DNA from 3 places in the Martelella mediterranea DSM 17316 genome. Region 1 is predicted to be linked to each of the others. Evidence: predicted binding sites of a transcription regulator. Region 1 holds the regulator's gene; each other region holds the start of a gene.
The links. Region 1 encodes PhoB, which activates phosphate uptake and scavenging genes when phosphate is short. Its sites were predicted from a motif close to TGTCATNNANCTGTCAT; they were not measured.
Positions count from the first base shown of each region.

Region 2: the regulator PhoB is predicted to act here: its motif matches at 1,197-1,213, upstream of Mame_RS16810 (bifunctional 2',3'-cyclic-nucleotide 2'-phosphodiesterase/3'-nucleotidase).
Region 3: the regulator PhoB is predicted to act here: its motif matches at 719-735, upstream of Mame_RS08215 (PhoX family protein).

Region 1 is NZ_CP020330.1:868,489-870,689, forward strand. It holds gene phoU (phosphate signaling complex protein PhoU) at 1-552, shown strand, start outside; gene phoB (phosphate regulon transcriptional regulator PhoB) at 575-1,258, shown strand; gene Mame_RS03960 (flavin-containing monooxygenase) at 1,364-2,201, opposite strand, start outside.
Region 2 is NZ_CP020330.1:3,617,560-3,619,760, forward strand. It holds gene Mame_RS16800 (Lrp/AsnC family transcriptional regulator) at 113-574, shown strand; gene Mame_RS16805 (GNAT family N-acetyltransferase) at 571-1,152, opposite strand; gene Mame_RS16810 (bifunctional 2',3'-cyclic-nucleotide 2'-phosphodiesterase/3'-nucleotidase) at 1,292-2,201, shown strand, end outside.
Region 3 is NZ_CP020330.1:1,764,022-1,766,222, reverse strand. It holds gene Mame_RS08220 (hypothetical protein) at 1-389, shown strand, start outside; gene Mame_RS08215 (PhoX family protein) at 802-2,201, shown strand, end outside.

The sequences.
Region 1 (2,201 bases):
CTGGACGAGGCCGAGCGCGAGGTCGGCGAAAAGGCGATCGTCACCATCGCGCGGCGCCAGCCGGTGGCGGCGGACCTGCGTGAAATCATGGGTGCGATCCGCATCGCCGCCGACCTCGAGCGCGTTGGCGACATGGCCAAGAACACCGCCAAGCGGGTGATCTCGGTGCAGGGCACCGGGGTTCCGCGCAAGCTCGCCCACGGCATCGAGCACCTGTCGGAACTGGCGCTGCTGCAGCTCAAGGAAGTGCTCGACGCCTACACCTCGCGCCAGGCCGACAAGGCCAATTCGATCCGCGAGCGCGACGAGGAGATCGACGCGATCTACACCTCGCTGTTCCGCGAGCTTTTGACCTACATGATGGAGGATCCGCGCAATATCACCACCTGCACGCATCTTCTGTTCTGCGCCAAGAACATCGAGCGCATCGGCGACCACGCCACCAATATTGCTGAAATGATCTACTACATCGCCACCGGCTCGCAGCCACAGGGAGAACGCCCGAAGGACGACATGTCGCCCTCGGTCGGCTCCGGCGAGAGCAAGTCCTGAAACCATTTGACAGAGGCACGAGATGGTTCCGAAGATTGCAGTTGTCGAAGATGAAGAAGCGCTGAGCGTCCTGCTGCGCTACAACCTTGAATCGGAAGGCTATGAAGTCGAGACGATCGCGCGCGGCGACGAGGCCGAACTCAGGCTGCAGGAGCGGGTGCCGGACCTCCTGCTGCTCGACTGGATGTTGCCGGGCGTTTCCGGCATCGAGCTTTGCCGCAGGCTCCGGATGCGGCCCGAGACCGAGCGTCTGCCGATCATCATGCTGACGGCGCGCGGCGAGGAAAGCGAGCGGGTGCGCGGTCTTGCGATCGGCGCCGACGATTATGTCGTCAAGCCGTTCTCGACCCCGGAACTGATGGCCCGCGTCAGGGCGATCCTGCGGCGCGCCCGGCCGGAAGTGCTTTCCAGCGTGCTCAAATGCGGCGATATCGAGCTTGACCGCGAGACCCACCGCGTTCACCGCAAGGCCAAGGAAGTCCGCCTCGGGCCGACCGAGTTCCGGCTGCTCGAATTCCTGATGACCTCGCCCGGCCGGGTGTTCTCCCGCTCCCAGCTTCTCGACGGTGTGTGGGGCCACGACATCTATGTCGACGAACGCACCGTCGACGTCCATGTCGGGCGTCTCAGAAAGGCCCTCAACTTCTCGCAAATGCCCGACGTGATCCGCACCGTGCGCGGCGCCGGCTATTCGATGGAGGTGTGAGGGGCCGCATGGCCCCGCCAATCTCCGCCCTTGAGGGCGGAGATTGCGCGCCGGAGCGTCCATTGTACCGAAGTCCGGGCGATCCCGTGTTTTCGGCGACCGGGATCAGCGGACTTCGAAACCGCGGTAATTGTCGTCGCGGATGGCGTTCATTTCGGTCATGTAATTGCCCATGCCGCCCATGTACCACATCGAGGTTCTGGGCTTGCCGGGAATGTTGGCGCCGTTGATCCAGCTGTCCGTCACTTCGAACAGCGTGCCGGCCATGCCTTCTTGGCACACCCGCACCCAGTCGTCCTGGGCCTCTCTCGTGGTCTCGATGATGCTGTTGCCTTGTTCGGCCTTCTCGATCAGGTCGCACAGGAAGTCGACCTGCCATTCATGCACCAGCGGCTGGCTGGTGAACGGGCTGAAGGGTCCGAATACCATCAGAAGGTTCGGGAAATCGGCGATGGACATGCCGGCATAGGCGCGCGGACCGTTCTTCCAGGCATCCTTCAGCCGTACGCCGTTGCGCCCGATCGTGTCGATCTTCAGATAGTTGCCGGTCATCGCGTCGAAGCCGGTCGCCATGATCACCACGTCGAGTTCCAGCTCCTTGCCGCCGACGATCAGCCCGTTTTCGGTGTATCGCTCGATCGGCTCCGCCTTGACGTCGTGGAGGGTGACATTGTCGCGATTATAGGTCTCGTAGTAATTGTCGGCGGCCAGCGGACGCTTGGCGTAATAGTCGCGTGGGGTCAGTTTGCGGGCGACTTCGGGGTCGGTGACGATGGCGTCGATCTTCGACTTGATGAAGTCGGTCGCCGTCTTGTTGGCCTCTGCGGTCACCGGAATATCGGAGAAGGTTTCGAGCAGGAAGCTGAAGCCATTGCCTTTTTTCCAGGCCTTTTCGTAAACGCGTTTGCGCTCTTCATTGTCGACCTCAAGCGCGGAAACGGTG
Region 2 (2,201 bases), 1.9 Mb from region 1:
CTGGATTGAAACGCGAAATTGCAGCAATGTCCTTGCAAAGTTATCCTTGATTTTTCACTTTTTTCGTTTAATTTTCGAAAAAGAACAATAAAAATCGAAGGGTATTCGAACGATGGATATCGACGACATTGATCGTGCGATCTTGAAGGCGTTGCAGAAGAACGGTCGCATCACCAATGCGGACCTCGCGGAAACCGTCGGCCTGTCGCCATCCGCCTGTTCCAGACGGCTCGATATATTGGAAAAATCCGGCGTGATCGAGGGCTATACCGCGAGAATCTCGCCCGAGGCGCTTGGCTACAAGATGGTGGCGATCGTGCAAATCTCGCTCTCCGGCCAGTTCGCCCGCACCCTTGCCGAGTTCGAGGAGGCGGTGAAGCGCTGCCCGAACATCATCGTCTGCTACATGGTCTCGGGCGTCTATGACTATACGCTGCGGGTGGCGGCCAAGGACCTGAAGGACTACGAGCGCATCCACCGCGACTGGCTGTCGGCGCTGCCGCATGTGGTGCAGATCAACTCCTCCTTCGCGCTGCGCCCGATCATCGAACGGATCAATGTCGGCATCGATTAGGCGCGCGACGGCTTTGCCAGCAGCAACCAGTTCTCGCCCTCGGCCTTCCAGTCCTCGGCGGTGACGATCGCTTCACGCGCGGCTTCGTGAAAGCCGAGCTGATCGTAGAACCGGCGCGCCGGCGCATTGCCGTCGGAGACGATCAGGGCGAGATCACGGCCGCCTGCCATCCGGGCAGCCCTCTCCATCAGCAATTTCCCGAGCCCGCGCCGGCGGTACTCCGCATAGGCCGCGAGCACGTGAATATAATAGCTGCCCACCGCCTTCGCCTTCAGCGCCTTCAGCGGTTCGAACACCGCATGATCGGCCTCGCCGGTCGGCGTATCGCGCTCCAGCGGATAGGCCAGCAACAGGGCCACGATGTCGGAGCCCAGCGTCGCGACCGTGCCGTTCTTCCAGTTGACGACCTGTTCCTCGCGCCGGACGCTGTCACGCCCGGCCTGCCACGGATCGCCCTCGCCGCCCTCAAGCCGCCCCCAGCGCCACAGCGGCAAGCCGTGATCGGCGATGTTGATGAGCCGCACCATGTCCGGCGCATCCTCCGCCGTCGCTGCCCTGATCGTGAAACTCGAAACCAATCCATACCTCCCCAGTTGACGACAAGCCCGCCACCCGCCTAGCCTGTCATTAAGCTTTCACAGACTTGCAATTCATTCCATGATCATTGTCAACCGCCCGGCGGTGCGAACTCTGCACCACAACACGAATGGAGCCGCCATGTCCGCGCTTTTCGAACTGCAACCGATCTCCCGTCGCACGCTGCTGCGCGGCATGGCCACGGCCACCGCCATGGTCGCCCTGCATCCGTTTTCCGCGAGAGCCGCCGGCAATCAGGCGCATCTGCGGCTGATGGAAACCACCGATATCCACGTCAACGTGTTTCCCTATGACTATTACGCCGACAAGCCGAACGACACGATGGGCCTTGCCCGCACCGCCTCGATCATCGACGCGATCCGCGCCGAATCGACGAATTCGATGCTGATCGATAATGGCGATTTCCTGCAGGGCAATCCGATGGGTGATTACATCGCCTATGAGCGCGGCATGCAGGACGGCGACGTCCACCCGGTGATCAAGGCCATGAACGTGCTCGGCTATGATGTCGGCACGCTCGGCAATCACGAGTTCAATTACGGCCTCGATTTCATGCACAAGGTGCTGGCCGGCGCGAACTTCCCCTATGTCTGCGCCAACCTGACCACCGGCGCATTGGCCGATGACCCGACCAAAGACGATCTGATGATCAAGCCCTATTTGATCCAGGAGCAGATGATCACCGATGGCGACGGCAACCAGAGCCCGGTGAAGATCGGCTTCATCGGCTTCGTGCCGCCGCAGATCATGGTCTGGGACGAGAAGAACCTTTCCGGCAAGGCCAATACCCGCGATATCGTGGAGGCGGCCGAAGCCTGGGTCCCGGTCATGAAGGAAGAAGGCGCCGACATCATCGTGGCGCTGTCGCATTCCGGCATTGACGGCGCCGGCCCCGCGCCGCTGATGGAAAACGCCTCGCTCCATCTTGCCGGCGTCGAGGGCATTGACGCGGTGTTCACCGGCCACCAGCATCTCGTCTTCCCCGGCACGGAGGACTTTGCCGGCATCGAGGGCGTCGATATCGACAAGG
Region 3 (2,201 bases), 900 kb from region 1:
CGTGCCGCCGCAAGGATCCATCGAGCCCTTATGCCGACAAGGGCGGCTATGTCCCGGTCGGGACGCTCATCGACTACACCGGCGGCCGAAGCAATGGCTGCACGACCTGGCCTCTGGCCGATGCCCGCCAGCTCATGCCGATGGTTTCCGGCAATCGCACGACCGTCTACATCTATCCCGAATCGCGTGACATCGATGCCGTTGCCCGCATGGTCGCGGCAGGAGGGTCGGCGTCGCAAAACGGCCTTTACTGGAACGATATGTGCCTGAATGAAATCGGTACGCCGAAGTTCTGGCCGAGGGAAAGCCTCGAACCGGTCATCGCCCGCTATGATGCGGCGCACCCGCCTGCGGTTCCAAAGCCGCTGCCGATCTGCAACGATCCCTGAAATTCCCAGAGCAGGGCAGCGGGCCGTTTCTGTTCGCCTTTGGCAGGCGGGGGATGAGAGGCGGCCTGATAGGCCTTTTTCGGGCAGGTTTACGCAACAGGGTTGCCTAGGCTCGGTCGGCGCGCAGCAAAGCCGGAAATCCGGCGACATGGGATCGCCAATCGGCCATCGGCATGACCCCGCTTCCTATTCGAGTCAGGTGAGGTATCGCGCCATCGGGGCGGCGCTTTCGGCCTCCTTCGGGTGATGCGCGCGCGATGTCGGGAGCTTTGCCGCCATCAGTTGAACCGCGGCGATTCCTGTGGGAATGGCGGTTGCCTTTTTGAGGCTGTCATCGACGGGACATTCATTCCACCGTCAAGAAAGCCAGATACGGTCCCCTCGTAATGGTATTAAATCACGAGGGACAACCATGACCAAGGTACCGCCAATCAAGATGCCCGCCGACGCGTGGGACGAACTCAACTTTCCCCGGCCCGAAGAAAACGATTTCGACCGCGTTGTCGAACGCGCGATCTCGCGGCGCGGATTTCTCGGCGGCGTCGTCGCTTTCGGCTCGGGCGCCGTTGCCATGAGCGCGGGGCTGATGCCGAGCGGCACGGCTGAAGCGGCAACGCCGCAATCGCGCTTCCCGTTCACGCCGATCGCGGCCCAGACCGATTACGCCTTCCATGTGCCGGAGAACTACAATGCCAGGGTCCTGGTGAGCTGGGGCGATCCGCTTTATGACGGCGTGGCCGAATTCAACCACGAGACCGGCGGCTCCGTTGAGGAATCCGACAAGGTCTTCGGTGAAAACACCGATGGCATGGAAACCTTCGAGATCGGGGGTCACCAGATTCTCGCGGTCAACAACGAATATGTGAACAGCGACATCAACCTGCCGCATACCGAAGACGGCGTGCCGCAGAGTGCGGCCGATGTGCTGAAGCTGCAGAACCTGCAGGGCGTGACCGTTGTGGAAATCAAGGAAGGTGCTGACGGCTGGTCCGTGGTGCGTTCCAGCCCCTTCAACCGCCGCCTGCACCACAATGCGCCGATGGCGATTTCGGGTCCGGCCGCCGGCCACCCCCTGCTGCAGACCGAAGCGGACCCGGATGGCCGCGCCGTGCTCGGCACCATGGGCAATTGCGGCGCCGGCAAGACGCCGTGGGGCACCTATCTGACCTGTGAGGAAAACTTCAACGGCTATTTCGGCGCCACCGAAGAGACGAGCTACAGCGATGAGGTCGCCGCCGGCTACAAGCGCTATGGCATGGCCGCCGAAAGCCAGTACGGCTACGAAAAGTTCGATCCGCGCTTCGATACGTCGAAAAACCCCAACGAGCCGCACCGCTTCGGCTGGGTGGTCGAGATCGATCCGACCGATCCCGACAGCACGCCGGTCAAGCGCACCGGGCTCGGCCGTTTCAAGCATGAAAACGCCGAAGTGACGCTCGCCCCGGATGGCCGCGTCGTGGTCTATCTCGGCGATGACGAGCGCGGCGAGTTCCTGTACCGCTTCGTCTCGACCAATCCCTATGTCGCCGGCGGCGATACCGATGGTCTGCTCGATGACGGCACGCTTTATGTCGCCAAATTCAACGACGACCAGACCGGCGAATGGCTGGCGCTGACGCCGGAAACCACCGGTATGGACGAAGCCGACATCCTGATCTTCGCCCGCATGGCCGGGTCAAAGGTCGGCGCCACGACGATGGACCGCCCCGAATGGGTCGCCGTCAATCCCTACGCCGTCGAGGCCTATTGCTGTCTCACCAACAACAAGAACCGCGGCGTCAAGGCCAATGCCGGCGGCGACGCCACCCCGGT